DNA from 4 places in the Paenibacillus sp. J22P15 genome. Region 1 is predicted to be linked to each of the others. Evidence: riboswitches for the same ligand, from Rfam matches in the RefSeq annotation. Region 1 holds a riboswitch; each other region holds the start of a gene.

Region 1 (4,341 bases):
AAGTGGCGTGGACATCAATGAGATCTCTCCTCAATTTGCATCATTCAAAGGTAATAGTCAGCCATATTGGCTTGCCGTCTATAGTAAGCCTGAAACGCATAATTGTAAAACTGTGGTATATCGTGAAAAGGCAACCATTGGTCATATTAAATGGAATCTATTCGTTATGTCAGTAAAAAAGGGTTAATTCTTTGAAATTCTCGTTCATGCTCTTTGATTCTAGGTTTTGGAGAAATCTGATTATTCACGCATGAAAACGTTGGGATGAGGGATAACGCTATTTTTGAAAATAAGAGTAAAACAGAGAGATAGTGAGAAATCAAGAGATCGAAATGAATGTAAGCGTTGCGAATCGCTCTGCAAGTCTGAAATTGTCTAAATTAGCCAGTGGACTGCCTTTACAGTACTTATAGCGAGGAGTAATATTCGATACAGGATTTATAAATAAGTTTCGATTTACTGATCGCTGAGTTTCCGTGAAAGCGGAAGCGGGGGAACCAATAATGACGCGATGCGCATGTTCGATGTGAGAGTCGGACAAACGCAAAGCAGGGGTGAATCTTTGACAGGTGCCATGGATACCGGTAAAGTAGGGCGACTCTCACCGCCCGAATCCGACAGCTAACCTCGTAAGCGTGGAACGAGAGAGGAATGATGAAGCTTGTGATCGATTAACTTCGACCGCAGAGTGTCATAGGCCTCTGCGGTTTTGTGCTGCCCGAAAAAGGGGCGGCTGCTATAAATGTTTCATCACGCTGAGTCCTGCAGCAGCAGGAACGGGGGAACCAACGAACGATTCGTGTGCAAACACGCTTCGCTTCATGGGGTGAATCGCTTGTTATTTAACAAGCGTAGGGCAACTCTCAAGGCCCGAATCCGACAGCTAACCTCGTAAGCGCACTCGAGAGAGGCAACAGCCATCGTGCTTCCTGCGGCTTATTCAGCTGCGGGCAAAGAAGCCGCGGGAAAAGTTCCTCTTATCCCAAGGCTTCTTTTTTGTTGCCTTTTTTACCATATGGAGGAGAAGCAGGTTGCAAGAAGATCATATTATCGTTGCAGGGCTGAGCGAGGCTAGCCACTCATTTATACGAACTTTACAGTTCCATCAACTAAATTTTATAGTGCTGACAAATAGCAAGCAGGAGGATAAACAGCTCCGCAAGCGAGGTATCAACAATGTCATGTATGTAAATACGAATGATCGCCAAAGCTGGAATACTCCTTTTCTGAACATCCGTGAGGTATTCATATTCGAAAGCAGCTTGGCGCTTAGCTGCCGCTTTGTACAGTGCTGCAGAGCGTGGACTTCAAAGTCGATTTACGTCATCACTCAGCAGTGGAATCCGCGAGCTATTTATAAAGGACTCGGAGCGGACCATATCGTTTTCTCTCATACCGGTGAAGTCGGTTTTCTATTAAGCAACAAATAATGCAGGAGGGATTTACATGCAGGATTTTTATATGATCGGTGCGCTGCTAGCATGCTTCGGATTATTTTACGGGTTTTTAACTTGGTGCAGCAACGTTATTGAGCAAACAGGGGGCGAGGGCGAATGACTATCATAGCGATAGCGGCCATATTTGTTTTCGTTTATTTAATTTATGCCTTAATTCATCCGGAGAAGTTTTAATAAAGGGGGATTTACAAGATGGATATTTTACAATTGCTTATCGTCATTGCAGTTCTTGTGCTGCTAGTAAAGCCGCTTGGTACTTATGTCTATCATGTATTCTCGAATGAACACAATCGGTTAGACAAAGTATTTGGCGGACCGGAGCGGGTCATCTTCAGTCTAATCGGACTTAAGAAACGAGAAGGTATGAGTTGGAAAATATATGCGCTCAGCTTTGTCGCAACCAATCTTATTTTAGTCGCCTTCAGTTATCTCATTCTGCGCTTGCAAAACGCGCTTCCATTTAATCCGAACGGTATGGCGGGCATGGAGCCGACGCTCACCTTCAACACGATCATCAGCTTTATGACGAATACGAACCTGCAGCATTACAGCGGGGAAAGCGCCTTATCTTATTTCTCGCAAATGGCTGTCATTATGATGATGATGTTCACATCTGCGGCGACTGGCTTCTCGGTTGCGATCGCATTTGTTCGCGGGATGACGAGTAAAGGGACTACGATCGGAAATTTCTTCGAAGATTTTGTCAAAGCACACACGAGGATATTCCTTCCACTATCCTTCATTATTACGCTTGTGCTTGTCGCGCTTCAAGTACCCCAAACGCTTGATCCGACATTCACAGTTAAGACGCTTGAGGGAGCCGTGCAGCAAATAGCCATTGGTCCTGTCGCTTCGCTCGAATCGATTAAACATTTGGGGACAAATGGCGGCGGATTTTTTGGAGTCAACTCTGCTCACCCATTTGAAAATCCGAATCCATTAACGAATGTCATTCAAATCTTGTCCATGTGGGCGCTTCCGGCGTCGCTGCCGTATGTATTTGGTCTGTTCGCCAAAAACAAAAAGCAAGGCTGGGTAGTATTCTCAGCGATGATGATTCTGTTTCTCGTCTTTCTTAGCCTTGCTTACGCGTCCGAGAAAACAGGTAATCCAGCAATGAACGCATTAGGCATCGATGCTTCGCAAGGAAGCATGGAGGGGAAGGAAGTAAGATTCGGTATTGCACAATCGGCTCTGTTTACAACGGTGACGGCTGCAGCAACGACGGGTACTGTCAACAATATGCATGACACCCTAACACCGCTAGGCGGATTGGTTCCGCTTGCTGAAATGATGCTGAATGTCGTCTTTGGAGGCAAGGGTGTAGGGCTTATCAATATGCTTATGTACGCCATTCTAGCTGTGTTTATATGCGGATTGATGGTTGGACGAACGCCAGAGTTTCTTGGACGAAAAGTAGAGCCGCGTGAAATGAAACTCATTGCAATAGCGATATTGGTTCATCCCTTCATTATATTGGTGCCCACCGCCATCGCATTAATGTCGGATTTGGGTACGGCAGCGATAACAAACGCTGGCTTTCATGGAATAAGCCAAGTGCTGTATGAATACACGTCCTCGGCGGCGAATAATGGTTCCGGTTTTGAGGGATTAGGCGACAATACACCTTTCTGGAATATAAGCACTGGACTTGTCATGCTGATCGGTCGCTATATATCCATGATTGCTATGCTGGCGGTTGCAGGTTCTCTTGTACGTAAGCAGCCTGTCCCGGAAACGATCGGTACGTTCCGTACGGATAATGGACTTTTCACAGGATTACTAATCGGAACTGTTCTATTGATTGGTGCTTTAACCTTTTTGCCGGTCATCGTGCTTGGGCCGGTTGCAGAATATTTGACACTCCGCTAACGGATGAGGTGAATGATAATGAATAGAAATAAGACGAATAAGCTGCTGTCGGCAGATGCGGTTAAACGTGCCGTAATCGATAGCTTTGTTAAATTAAATCCAGTAGTGATGATGAAAAACCCTGTCATGTTTGTTGTTGAGGTTGGTACGGTTATCGTACTGCTAATGACTATATTTCCACAATACTTTCATTCACAAGAGCGCATAGGTTTTAATATTACCGTATTTTTCATCTTGCTCTTTACGCTGTTATTCGCAAACTTTGCTGAAGCGATAGCTGAGGGCCGGGGCAAGGCGCAAGCGAACTCACTCAAAAAATCAAAGCAAGAGATGAGTGCGAATAAGCTGGTCGGCAGCAACATTGTAGTCGTATCATCAACAGAGCTTCGTAAAGGAGATATCTTCGTCGTCTCACAAGGCGAAATGATTCCAGGCGATGGCGAGGTTATTGAAGGACTTGCTTCAGTAGATGAATCAGCCATTACGGGCGAATCAGCACCGGTCATTAAAGAAGCAGGGGGAGATTTCAGCTCTGTAACAGGCGGCACAAGGGTTGTGAGCGATCAAATTAAGGTGCGCATGACAAGCGATCCCGGAGAGTCATTCATTGATCGGATGATTGCACTCGTTGAAGGTGCCAAGCGTCAAAAAACACCTAATGAAATCGCGCTGAACACACTATTGACGAGTTTAACCATTATATTTTTGATCGTTGTTGTGACTCTGGCTCCTATCGCTAACTATTTGGATATCAAATTAGAAATTCCGGTATTAATCGCATTGCTTGTATGTCTGATACCGACGACCATCGGCGGTCTGTTATCGGCAATCGGTATTGCTGGAATGGACAGAGTTACGCAGTTTAACGTACTGGCCATGTCAGGTAAGGCTGTTGAGGCAGCGGGCGACATTAACACGATGATTTTGGATAAAACGGGTACGATTACGTTCGGCAATCGAATGGCCAATGAGCTTGTTCCAGTTGGGGGCAGCAACATTCAAACGTTATCGG
Region 2 (4,341 bases), on a different contig from region 1:
AAATTAGTCAGACCATGCACGACGATAAAACCGCCGAGTGGAATGATCCCGAGAAGCGAGTGAAGCTTGCGCGAGAAATACGAGTTTCCTTTCATGTCATTCCTTCTCCTTTCAAAACTGTGAGTGCTAGCATGCTTTTTCTTAAAATATAAGAATGTATCGGTTGTCCCTTTATACATTGCTTATATTTCAGCGTAAACAAAGCGCTGTGCCGCTGAAGATAGTCATTCGCTGTTTACGCCTGGTAAACCATTCTACATTGTACCCTTAGCATGTATGTCCGTCAACAAAACTCGACACATATTAGCCACACTTCCCATCCTACTCCTTTTCAGCTTATAATGGAATTGCATATTTTTTATAATTTCTTATAACAAATTAACATAAGGAGTTTCATACATGAACGAAGAGATGCATGTCTTCACCGTTATTGTCGAGCAATCCAGTATGAACAAGGCTTCCGTACTTTTAAATTTATCTCAGCCGGCGCTCTCCCGCAAAATAGCGAAGCTAGAGCAGGAATTAGGATCTCCTTTATTTCATCGGATCGGTAAGCGGCTTGAGCTCACGAGAATCGGGCAGCTGACTTATGAATACGCTCTTGAGCTTCGCCAGCTTCATCGCAAATATTTGCAGACCGTCTCTGAGTTCACATCGGCTGGACATACCACGCTGACAATTGGCGCAAGCTTAACGACGCTGCAAACCACATTGCCTGATCTCATTCAAACCTTAACGTCAACGCATCCCGAAATCGACATTAAAGCGATTACCGGAAAAACACATGAGATCGTCTCGCTCGTACGCGACCATAAAGCCGATATCGGCATCGTAGCTTCCAGCATCGAGGATTCGACACTCAGATGTATTCCATTATTTGAGGATCATCTTTCGTTAGTTGTTCCGCGAAATCAGGTTATTACCGATAAAGGCACGCTCGGCATACAGGATTTGACCGGGATGCCGATGATCTTATTTTCCAAAGGCACATGGTATCGGCTGCTCACTGACGAGCTTTTTGACAAATACCATCTTCAGCCGGACGTGCGAATGGAAATAGATTCGTTCGAAGCAATATTGCGTCTGCTTCACACCTGCCGATCTGCGACACTATTGCCGCAATCTTATATGCGCAGTCAACTTCTTGAAGACAACGAGCTGATCGTCATTCCGATCCGCGAGCTTGAGGATACGAAGCGCACAACCTCGCTCATTCATGCGGATTCCGCTGCACTCAGCCCGTCGGTTCGCCTATGGATTAATGAGCTCGCCGCAGGTTTTCCAAACAAAAAGGACAGCAGCTTCTAAATTAGCTGTTGTCCTTCAGCATTTCCAATATTACACTTCCAAATCCATAGCTGCCAGACCTGTGTTTCTAATGACGGATTAACGTATGACAGACGTCTCAAAATCTTCAATCTGCTCGTTTGTTCCAATAATAACCATGACGTCACGCAGTGCAAGTACATCCGTTGCGGTTGGGGCGATAATGATACCATTTGGCTTATTGATCGCTACAATACTACAGCCAAATCTAGCGCGCGGATTAAGATCATGCAGTGACTTGCCATCTAAGCATTGTGGAACAGCAAGCTCAGCAATTGTATATTCCTTAGAAAGCTCAATATAATCAAGCAGGTTCGGGGAAACAAGCTGATGTGCAACCCGGATGCCCATGTCACGCTCTGGATAGACGACACGGTCGACACCGATTTTCTCCAACACACGGCCATGCAGCTCAGTCATAGCTTTCGCAACAACTTGCTTCACACCTAAATCCTTAAGCAATATGGTCGTCAAAATGCTCGATTGGATATCATCTCCAATTGCAACGACGCCGCAATCAAAGTTGCGTACGCCAAGCGAGCGCAGCGTTTCCTCATCCGTACAATCTGCAGATACCGCATATGTTAGAACACTGCTCATATCCTGAACAGCTTCCTCATCTTTGTCGATTCCAAGCACCTCATGACCGAGCTGTGTCAGTTCTCTCCCCAAACTCGAACCAAATCTCCCTAAGCCGATGATTACAAATTGCTTCTTTTTCATTCCCACTTGCGAAATCCCCTATCCAATCGTTATTTTGCCTTCTGGATGCCGGAATAACTCTTTTTCTGTACGAGGCCCAAGTGCGTATGCTAACGTCAAGGGTCCGAGCCTTCCAACAAACATGGTTAAAGATATAACTATTTTTCCAACGATACTCAGCTCCGGGGTAACCCCTACCGATAAGCCTACCGTTCCAAACGCTGATGTTGCTTCAAACAATAACATAATGAAGGCTTGTTCTTCCGTCATCGATAAAATCATCGTTACTACAATGACAAGCGCTAATGAGATTAAAGTAATCGTCAGCGCTTTAAAAATGCGGTCCTTACCCAGCCTGTAACGAAAAAGCACGATGTCCTCTCGTCCCCTAATCATTGCAATTACAGCACCGATTAACGTGGCGAAGGTTGTTGTTTTGATTCCGCCCCCCGTTGACCCGGGCGATGCTCCGATAAACATTAATATAATAGTAAAAAACATTGTAGCTTGCCTTATAGCTGTGTAATCAAGCGTATTGGCTCCTGCTGTTCTCGGCGTAACCGCTTGGAAGAGCGAAGACCATATTTTACCGCCCCAGTCTAAAGAGCCCAGCGTCTTCGAATTCGAAAATTCAAAAATAAATATGACCAAAGCTCCCACTGCGATCAATGTTCCCGTCATCGACAGAACAACCTTACTATGCAGCGACAGCTTCCGTTTTTTGCGGAATTCCATTAGGTCGGACATGACGACAAAACCAAGACCGCCCGATATGATAAGCATCATGGCTGTAATATTGACGACTGGGTCGGATACATATAAGGTCAAGCTGCGATAATGTCCAAAAATATCAAAACCAGCATTATTGAATAATGAAACCGCATGGAATGCTCCGAAATAGATCGCTTTGCCTAGCGGCATATCGAATGCAAACCGTGAGGCGAACAACGCAGCCCCAATAAGCTCTATCGTTAATGAATAAACAATTACTCGCCTAATTAAACGCACGATGCCTTCCATACTCGACTGATTCATCGATTCTTGCAGCAGCAGCCGCTCACGCAATGAAATTCTTTTGCGAAACACGAGTGCTATTAGCGTTGCCATCGTCATAAATCCTAGACCGCCAAGCTGGAACAAACACATCAATATGATCTGGCCCCAGATGGAGAAATAGGTTCCCGTATCCACAACGACTAGCCCAGTTACACAAGTAGCCGAAGTAGCCGTAAATAGCGCATCTATAAAAGGCAGCCGCTCACCGCTCACCGATGCAAACGGCATGGATAATAATAAGGCCCCAAGTAAAATAATAAGTGCGAATCCACTGACCAGAATTCGAGGGGGCGACCACTTCAGAACATTCAAATTGACCTTCATTCCTTTGCCTTCTTTTCGATATGTTTTTTAGTCATTTTCTGTTTTTAAGCATAAAAAAAAGCACTGGAATCTCAAAGTGCTCAGTGCAATGAGTCCTGTTCCAATATGCCTACGAGGTTAGCTGACGGATTCGGGCCTGAACAGGCAGCCCTATTCAGCGGAAGAAGTTAAATTCCACCGCTAAAATTCACCCCACGTCGCCAATGTATGAATAGCTTTGCTCTCTGCTGGTTCATCCATTTGGACAACTTTATGGTTCCCCCGATTTCCTTCGGAAATTCGGCTGTGCTATGCAATTAGTATGACGTTAACGATTATAATCCCTAACCGCTCTCGATATAAAGGTGACGTTTGCGACAAACAGGACGATTTTGGACCAAATACGGGCAATGGGACGAAGCAGCATGCTGTTAGCTTGCTGGACATCGTTATTTCGCATTATTTTGAAAGTAAATGGTCATTTCCATTGGATAATATAGGGATTTGTATGTTAAGGTATTGAAATGAACTACTCATATTAAAGACAGTTGAGGTGAACCTATGATTGACTCTATTAAACCCCGCGAATGGAAACGTTTTATATGGGCAGCTGTTGCTTGCTTTATCATTTATGCAGCCGTTCAAATTGTACCGATGATCGTGTCTATCTCCTCTGGTGAATTAAACACCAAAGTCATTGAAAAATCAGCAGCAGAGGATCAAGCATCCGCATTTGCTGAGAAACAAACGGGTCTAAAGGTGAAATCGGCTAAAGCGGTACATCAAACCGATAAGCTCATGAACGGCTACCTATCCAAACATGAGTTGATAAAAACATACTCTGATAAATACGATCCCAATTTCCCTACTGATACGTATCAGGTCGACTTGAAATTCGCAGGCGGCGACAGCGGTTTCGTATACGTACATATGCAAAGCGGTAAGATTGTATCT
Region 3 (4,341 bases), on a different contig from region 1:
TTGAAGCTGGATGAGGCGCTTGTTCAGACTGCTTTCATGGAATGGGCGGAGGAGCGGGATTCGATATTAAGCGATTTGTGCGATAGGTTTATGAACCGACATTTATATAAGTACATTACTATTGAAAACCCCGATGAAGAGCTATTAAATGAGATCAGCAATTGCTTCTCTTCTATAGGAATGAACCCTGATTACCATATGGAAATTGATTTTCCATTTGACCTGCCTTATGACGTTTATCGTCCGGATAAAAAAGATGGCGAAAAGAAAGAAAAAGCGCCGATTTTGTTGTTAGATCGCCTTGGTGAAATCAGTGAAATATCTTCCAAATCCGACATCGTTCGCTCTATTACTGGCTTGCATCAAGGGAAATACCATCTGTATTATCCAGAAGAGCCGCTTAAAGAAAATATTCACTTATTGCCAGAAATAATAAAAAAACTATTTAAACTCGACTGAAGGAGCCTAACATCAACATGACATTACTTTTTGATACCCATACCCATTTAGACTCAAGTAAATTCGATGAGGATCGCGACGAGGTGATTCAGCGGGCGAAGGATGCAGGTGTAAACTTGCTGCTCAATATTGGCTTCAACCGTGAAACGATTCCGACGACAATGGCGCTCGCGGAGCAATACGATTTTATTTATGCAGCTGTCGGCTGGCATCCCGTTGACAGCATAGATATGCGTCCAGAGGATTTGGAATGGATTGAACGTCTATGTGCACATAAAAAGGTGGTAGCCATCGGTGAGATTGGACTTGATTATCACTGGGATACTTCACCAAGGGATGTGCAACAAAGGGTATTCCGTGAGCAAATTCGTCTAGCTCGCAAAGTAGGCAAACCAATCGTTATTCATAATCGCGATGCTCATGAGGATATTATCCGCATTTTGCAAGAGGAGAATGCGGCAGAGGTTGGCGGGGTCATGCACTGCTTCTCTGGCAGCTGGGAAACGGCTAAGCGATGTCTGGATATGAACTTCTACATATCGTTCGGAGGGCCTGTAACTTTCAAAAATGCAAGGGTACCCAAAGAGGTGCTAAAACAGGTTCCGCTCGACCGAATTTTAATCGAAACCGATGCTCCATATTTAGCTCCTCACCCCTTAAGAGGGAAACGAAATGAGTCATCTTTCGTCTCTCTGGTTGCGGAGACAGCAGCTGAATTATTAGGCAAATCGGTAGAGGAAATAGGCGCAATTACGACTGAAAACGGTCGTAAATGTTTTGGGATTGTCTAAAAACGAGAGGGATCAAGAGATATTGAGACCTTTATCGCGTAAAAAGTGATTTTTATATCGAAAATCTCTAATTTTTTCCGTCTTTATCCTGCTTTTTCGCTTAAATCGTCTTTTATCGTATCTTTACAATTGACCTCGTATGAGGGTATGATTCAACTCAGAGCTTTAAAATTTTGTATTGGATTTCCAGTTTACGCTTAATCTCCATTCGGAGAGCGGGGGAACCATGTACGGTATGATGTATCGTATTTTGAATTCTTCAGGGGTGAATTTCGAAGCCTTTGCCATGAGCATTGTGTAACGAATAGGGCGACTCTCTTGCCCGAACCCGTCAGCTAACCTCGCAAGCGCTTATAGAGAGTGATCAAACCTCGTGCATCCATTTTGCCGTATCCCAGTGTAATCATTTAACCGGGAAGCCACGAAACAGATCCTCTGTCGACGGCTTCTTTTTATTTTCGAATAATCGGGAATTTGTCGACATAGGGATAAAAGATGGGGGTGGGAGGACTGATAGAAGTACTGGATTGCGTGCTTGCACGCCAATATACTATAGTCGCGTCAGTTGTATCATGCGTAACACTTGGCGGCGGGGCTATGAAGGAGGACCGATGAAGTGGGAATAATCCAGGTTAAGGACACCCATGGGAAACGATCATCCAGCATGTCTTTCGCATTGCGATGGAAGCGTGAAAACTTGCGTTTGATTCTTTTGAGTGCTACTATCTCAATCGCTATGACTTTCATGTTTTTGGTGTTGTTGTACGGAACGGCTGTCAAAAGCGTCTCCGTAGTAGTGAACGGACAAGAAACCGTTGTGGAAACGAAGCAATGGGTCCTGCAACGCCTACTGGATGAACAAGCTATCGCAATTGGACCACATGATGAGGTGTCCATACCGCTTAATGCGGCAATAAAGGACGGAGACCGTATCGAGGTAACTCATGCGATACCGGTAATTGTGAAGGCTGATGGCAAGACCTCTACTGTATATACGACAGAGAGAACAGTGCAGGCAGCGATCGAGGAATTACATATTCCAGTTCGTGGTCAAGATAAAGTTATACCTCCGCTTCATACCGTATTGGATACAGAATTGACCGTAACGGTAGTTCGTGTCGATAAGAAGGTAGCGGAGACAGAACGTGCAATGCCATTCTCTATTGTGAAGAAGGATGATCCAACGCTGGAAGCGGGTAAGCAAAAGCTCGTTCAACCCGGCAAAGAAGGTCTTATCGTAGAGAGTGTCGAGAAGCAGTACGAGGATGGAGTCCTTATTTCAAAGAAGATGGTCAGCAAGGTTGTTGAGAAACCAGCAATTAATCAGGTTGTCGCCATCGGAACGAAGAAGGAAGAGCCTAAGGTATCGGTTCTCTCGAATAAGAGCCAAAGCATTGCGTCGCTTACGAAGAGCGGTGTAACGTTTAAGGCGAAGAAAGTAATGAAAAATGTTACTTTAACTGCGTATTCTGCTGGCCTATCTTCAACAGGCAAGGATGAAAGTCATCCGGAATTCGGGATTACCGCTTCAGGGACCCGTGTGAAAGAGGGACGGACGATTGCTGTTGATCCGAAGGTTATTCCTATTGGCTGGTGGGTGTATATTGAAGGAATCGGTTTCCGCCGTGCCGAGGATAAAGGCAGTGCGATTAAAGGCAACAAAATTGACGTATACTTTGATAGTACAAAGATTGCGAACAAGTTCGGCAGAAAGAAAGGCATTACCGTATATGTGCTGGGGCCGAATAAACCTACAGCAAGCTAGTTATGGTGCTACCATCATCTTATCGCAATTATTAATTAAATATGCCATCATAAGGAGAGGCAATGCCTCTTCTTTTTGCGTGTTTGCGGGTCTAATAAAGTTTATGTAGAAGGGAATGATCTTGGTGATCAAAGAGATCATTGTCGTTGAAGGTAAAGACGATACAGTTGCAATAAAAAGAGCGGTGGATGCAGATACCATAGAGACGAATGGTTCCGCAATCGGTGAGGATGTTCTGAAGAGAATCGCGCTGGCAAGCGAACGTCGCGGTGTCATTATTTTTACAGATCCTGACCATGCGGGTGAACGTATTCGGAAAATCGTTGCACGTCATGCGCCAGGGTGCAAGCATGCCTTCTTACCACAGGAGATGGCTTTGTACAAAGGTGATATCGGAATTGAAAATGCGAGTCCTGAAGCGATTCGTATGGCGCTCTCACAACTGCGTACAGAGTCAGAGGATGTTGCGGGAGAGATTAGCTGGGAAGACTTAATGGAAGCGGGTCTAATCATACATCCAGATGCGGCTAACCGCCGATTGGTTATAGGTAAGCTGCTTGGGATCGGTTATGCCAACGGTAAGCAGTTTTATAAGCGCTGTACAAGCTTTCGTATATCCAAAGCAGAGTTTGCGGAAGCGTTCCATCAAATGGAAAAGGAATTGGAGTGATAGCTGAATGAGTGGTCAAGAGCAGAATGAGATAAGCAAAGAAAACGTGAAATCACCCTCGATCGAAGTGGCTACGCCCAAACGCACCAAAGAAATTATTGCGAAGTACGGCTTTTCCTTCAAAAAAAGTTTAGGACAAAACTTTCTGATTGACCAAAATATTTTGAATAACATCGTCGCGGCAGCTGAGCTGGATGAAACTAAGGGTGCGCTTGAAATCGGGCCCGGTATTGGCGCGCTTACACAGCGGCTTGCAAGAGCAGCTGGAAAGGTGACAGCTGTCGAAATCGATAATCGGCTTATTCCGATTCTGAAAGATGTATTAGAGGGCGAGGAGCACACTACCGTTATTCATGGTGATGTTCTTAAGCTTGATTTGAAGCAGCTGTTTGAAGAGCAGTTTGCAGATGTTTCGGGCGTCAGTGTCGTCGCCAACTTGCCTTACTATGTAACTACGCCGATTCTTATGAAGCTGCTTGAAGAGAAGCTGCCGCTTGAGCATATCGTCGTCATGATCCAGAAGGAAGTAGCAGAGCGGATGGCAGCTAAGCCAGGCGGCAAAGAGTATGGCAGCCTTAGTGTTGCTGTTCAATACTATTGTGAGCCTAAGGTCGTTTGTATGGTACCTCATACGGTGTTTATTCCGCAGCCAAATG
Region 4 (4,341 bases), on a different contig from region 1:
TAGATAGAATGACGAACGAATTGAATTTATTATAACAGATAGGCATGCGTTGATCGTGTGTAATTAAGGAGAAGCATCATAATGAAGAAGTTAATTTGGCTTGGCTGCTTGTCCTATTTAGTCATTGGGGTTGCCCATGTTGTTGGCGGATCTATTCTGGAACAGCTCATCGCTCATTATGGTTTAACCTATAAAGATGGCGGGCAATGGATTATGAATCAATTTCTTGGCTTTCTAGTAGGCGTTTTGTTCGCGCCGTCAATCACTGCGAGAGTAGGAAAAAGAGGCGGGGTACTTATCGCCATTGGCATACTGACGGTAAGTGAAGCGGCATACAGCCTGTTGCTTCCATGGGGCTGGATGCTGGGGATTGCTCCACTGGCGGGACTTGGCTTTGGTATGACGGAAGCGATCGTCGGTGCGATGATCATAGACATGGCGAAAAACGGCAAAGCCTCGGCGATGAGCCGTTTGGAAACCTTTTTTGGCGTAGGCGCGCTGTTGATTCCGATTGCAGCAGCATACCTCATTCAGAAAAATATTTGGCAGCTTTCTTTCCCTATACTGGCTGCGATGTCTGGCATCACCTTTGTTCTCTGGCTGACGATGTCCTTTGGAGAGATCGATGATGAGCTTGGTTATATTGCTCGTGCGCCAGGTGAGAAGCAGGGCAAGTCTAAGGAATCGGAAGGATCGTTATCTGCTCGCGGCGCAGAAGTATCCGTCTTTTTTGGCTACCCGCGCAAAGCGCTGCCATTCCTATTATTATCGGCTTTATTTTTTATGATTTATGTCGGAATGGAAATGAGCTTCTCTAACTATCTGCCCTCGATTCTCATCGTTCGCTCAGGCGTAGAGGATTCCAGTGCTGCAGCTGTACTCAGCTTGTTCTGGGGAACAATGGTGCTTGGCCGTTTATTTGCTGGCGTGTTGGCTGATCGGGTAGGGTACTCACGATACTTATTTATTGCAACGGTAGGGGCTTCGGTTATTTTCGTATTGATGGCGATTATGGGACAGCTAAGCTGGATGCTTGCACTCGTCGCGCTTAGCGGGTTGTTCTTCTCGGGTATTTTTGGTATTGCACTCGTTTACGCGAATGAGCTTATTCCGGGCATGACGGAGAGGACAACGAGTCTGCTTGTCGCTTTTGGGGGACTTGGTGGTGCGATTTTCCCGCGAGTAACCGGTTGGATTATGGATCAGTTCAACGTGCAGTCTACATTGTGGTATATTAGCGGATTGGTTATTGTGATGTTGCTTCTGCTAGTATCGATGCTTCTACTTGGAAGAAAACAATCGCAAGGTATCGCGTCCAGAGCTTAAGTGAAATATTTTTTTCAGAAATAAACCTCCACATTCGCTGTTTCGCAGCGGCGGTGGAGGTTTATTTATTATTATAGTTTCCTTACTAATCATTTCAGAATCGTTTTGTATACCTCTATTGCTCTTGCCCTGGATGCCTTCAGATCGACAATGGCACCGCTCTGCGGCTGATGAATCTCTTTGTCTGAAAGATGATCCAAATGAGGCAGCCAGCGCCTAATATAGCTGCCGCTAGGATCATGCGTTTGGGACTGCCTTGCGGGATTCATAATTCGGAAATAAGGTGCGGCGTCGTACCCGAGTGACGAGCACCAGAGCCAGCCTCCGCGGTTAATTGTATTGTCGTAATCACTTAGATGAAGGCGGAAATACTGCTCGCCAAGGGTAAAGGGGCATAACAGGTTTTTTGTTAGAAACATCGCGGTTACCATTCTCAGGCGATTGGGCAGTTCTCCTGTACGGTTCAGCTGCGTCATGGCCGCATCAATAATGGGAATGCCAGTAGCAGCTGTTGCCCACGCTTCGAGATGAGTGTCTGACAGATTGGACATATTAACCCGTTGTTCATAACGGAAATATTCATCATGGTACATCGCTTGGTATAAATAGAAATCACGCCATGCGAGCTGACGTATCCACGTTTCTGAACCTGGAAGCCCTTGGGTCAGTTCATAGGCGTGACGGGCTGAGAGGGCGCCTGTATTGAGGAAGCGTGCGAGTTTGCTCGTAGGTTCCTCCGCGTAAGCATCGCGGCTGTCCGCGTAAGAAGCAAGACGCTCACGAACGAATCGATCCAGTTTAGCTGACGCTTTTGGTGAACCTTGTACGTGTGTACCGCCAAGTGCGCAAGAAACGGCTTCTGGCAAGGTAAAAGTAAGTGCGACCTTGGTATTGATTTCACTTATGGTGGTAAGCTCATCTAACGTCGTTTGGCTCGCTGGACTATAACATTCCAGCATGAAGCTGCTCCACATGCGGTAGAAGGGCGTAAATACCTTGTAAGGCTCGGATCTCCGAGCAAACGTTGGGAACGCGTTTAAATCAGCAAGCGGAGAATCCGCAATAGACGTCCAGCGCCGACCTAAACCATGTGTTGCCAGCTTAAGCTGCTCATCGCGGGAACGCGCATAGGGTGTATAGTCTGAGTGGACGATAACCTCTTCAATGGGATGCGACTGCAGCAAAGCCTCAGTAATAGTGACAGGATCTCCATACAGCACATGAAGTTCCTTTCTTGCACTCGAGTAGCTGTCCAGCAGTGAGGCGGCTTGCGCCATGAAATTTCGGCCGCTATGACTTGTTAAACGACCGTCACCTATTAGAATAGGATCTATAATTAGCAAATGAATGCCCTGCATATCTCTTTTTCTTAAATAATCAAAAGCGCGCAAATCTGCAACACGCAAATCCTTACGATGAATAAACAAGTACATCAGGTACAGCTCCTTCCCTAAAAAAAAGCAGCTATGAACGGTCGTTATGCAGCGTAGATTGAAACAGCAAAGCCGCAAGTTATTTGTCGTCAGAGGACAAATAACTGCGGCTTTGCTTGATGAGTCTACCCGTTCAACCCTCAAGGAGAGGGATTAGGTTGCTCTATTTCACTTCAATGTTGGCTTGTTATTAATTAGCATCCATGATACGACGAGAAGTAACATACCGTCCTTCATAGTAATCGGAGTTAAGTTTGTCTGTTACAACGCCTCTGCTAGAGGACGAATGTACAAACTTACCGTCTCCTATGTAAATGCCAACATGGGATATGGCGCTGTTGTTGCCGCCAACTGTGTCGAAGAACACAAGGTCTCCCGGAATGAGGTCAGTCTTAGCGACCTTTGTACCTTCTTTTGCTTGCGAGCCAGAAGTACGTGTAAGATCAATGCCCATTTTCTCGAACACATAGCTCGTGAAGCCGGAGCAATCAAAGCCCCTCGACGTCGTCCCGCCGCTTTTGTACGGAGTACCGATAAGATCATCGACAATTCCGTTTAGTTTTGAGTCTGCGAAAGCGCTTCCCGCTTGGAAAGCAAGTACGAGAACGAGACCCAGGAGTATTGAGGTAAACTTTTTCAATTGTGAAACTCCTTCCAATGCCGACGAGGTTAGCTGTGGGGTTCGGTTGAAGGCTCCCTATGATTCCTCAGGCGTTTGCAAATACACAAACGTCGGAATCAATTCACCCAAAGTGGTTCCCCCGTATCCCAATAGGGAATTAGGCAGTTTTTTTATTGCTCTTGAAGGTAATTCGATTATTTTCAATGATCTCCTGCCTTTAGCGGCAATTTCTAATAATTCTCATGTAACCTTTTGACATTTAGGTTCGTTTATCCGTTCTTTGTGTAATATAAACAAAAGGTAATAGTGCTTTCTAACTAAATGCAAGGAGTCAATTTCATTAATTATGTGGATGTTGTGTAAAATATACCGATTTGTCCCCTTGGTATTAAATCGCAAGGACTAGCTTGAAGCTCCGTATACAGCGGAATTTCGCCATAATATTAGCCGAAAATTAGAAAAATCTCATCTATTTTACTCGGGAATAAGAGCGGATTCAGCAAGGCGATGGACTGCTGTGAATTAAGCAACAAGAATAGACAAAGGAGGCTGTTCCTGAGAACAACCTCCTTGGATGATGGAGAAGAAATTTATTTTGCGGTGATAACTTTTTCGGAAATGAGCTGCGGATCGTTGTTTTTCTGCTTCATCCAGAACTGTACCTTGTATTTCCCTGCATATTTGAAGTCGTAGGAGAATAGTTTGGAGCTGAACCAAAAGGTGTCTTTTTCAACGAATTCTTTAAAATCATTATCGTCCTGGCTGCGGCTATCAATTGAAGTTTCTTTATCATTAGGGTCAACGATGGTAACTTTGAATTCTGAAATGGTCATATTTAAATTATCGATTTGGGCCTGCACCATAAATTTCTGAACGCTGCCTTTATCAACCTGCCCGAACATGGTTCGTTTCTCGTTCATTAGAAACATGTGTACATTGGGCTTCTGAATAATCAGCTTC

What was found. Region 1 has a riboswitch for cyclic di-AMP ahead of AC0YN6_RS09425 (hypothetical protein). Riboswitches for the same ligand answer to the same signal wherever they lie in the genome.
Region 2: it holds a riboswitch for cyclic di-AMP, as region 1 does, so the genes downstream of both, AC0YN6_RS22615 (TrkH family potassium uptake protein) here and AC0YN6_RS09425 (hypothetical protein) in region 1, are expected to answer to the same signal.
Region 3: it holds a riboswitch for cyclic di-AMP, as region 1 does, so the genes downstream of both, AC0YN6_RS26700 (ubiquitin-like domain-containing protein) here and AC0YN6_RS09425 (hypothetical protein) in region 1, are expected to answer to the same signal.
Region 4: it holds a riboswitch for cyclic di-AMP, as region 1 does, so the genes downstream of both, AC0YN6_RS27355 (C40 family peptidase) here and AC0YN6_RS09425 (hypothetical protein) in region 1, are expected to answer to the same signal.

Annotation. Positions count from the first base shown of each region.
Region 1 is NZ_JBWDNT010000003.1:230,977-235,317, forward strand. It holds gene AC0YN6_RS09420 (hypothetical protein) at 1-15, opposite strand, end outside; cyclic di-AMP (ydaO/yuaA leader) riboswitch at 455-652, shown strand; cyclic di-AMP (ydaO/yuaA leader) riboswitch at 744-913, shown strand; gene AC0YN6_RS09425 (hypothetical protein) at 1,032-1,430, shown strand; gene AC0YN6_RS09430 (potassium-transporting ATPase subunit F) at 1,554-1,631, shown strand; gene kdpA (potassium-transporting ATPase subunit KdpA) at 1,650-3,329, shown strand; gene kdpB (potassium-transporting ATPase subunit KdpB) at 3,348-4,341, shown strand, end outside.
Region 2 is NZ_JBWDNT010000014.1:109,841-114,181, forward strand. It holds gene AC0YN6_RS22600 (succinate dehydrogenase cytochrome b558 subunit) at 1-95, opposite strand, end outside; gene AC0YN6_RS22605 (LysR family transcriptional regulator) at 400-1,308, shown strand; gene AC0YN6_RS22610 (potassium channel family protein) at 1,387-2,049, opposite strand; gene AC0YN6_RS22615 (TrkH family potassium uptake protein) at 2,068-3,408, opposite strand; cyclic di-AMP (ydaO/yuaA leader) riboswitch at 3,500-3,703, opposite strand; gene AC0YN6_RS22620 (CPBP family intramembrane glutamic endopeptidase) at 3,949-4,341, shown strand, end outside.
Region 3 is NZ_JBWDNT010000023.1:55,818-60,158, reverse strand. It holds gene AC0YN6_RS26710 (HD domain-containing protein) at 1-459, shown strand, start outside; gene AC0YN6_RS26705 (TatD family hydrolase) at 477-1,250, shown strand; cyclic di-AMP (ydaO/yuaA leader) riboswitch at 1,435-1,616, shown strand; gene AC0YN6_RS26700 (ubiquitin-like domain-containing protein) at 1,867-3,015, shown strand; gene rnmV (ribonuclease M5) at 3,140-3,685, shown strand; gene rsmA (16S rRNA (adenine(1518)-N(6)/adenine(1519)-N(6))-dimethyltransferase RsmA) at 3,693-4,341, shown strand, end outside.
Region 4 is NZ_JBWDNT010000025.1:34,901-39,241, reverse strand. It holds gene AC0YN6_RS27365 (MFS transporter) at 82-1,326, shown strand; gene AC0YN6_RS27360 (cryptochrome/photolyase family protein) at 1,416-2,759, opposite strand; gene AC0YN6_RS27355 (C40 family peptidase) at 2,950-3,399, opposite strand; cyclic di-AMP (ydaO/yuaA leader) riboswitch at 3,403-3,555, opposite strand; gene AC0YN6_RS27350 (copper amine oxidase) at 3,972-4,341, opposite strand, start outside.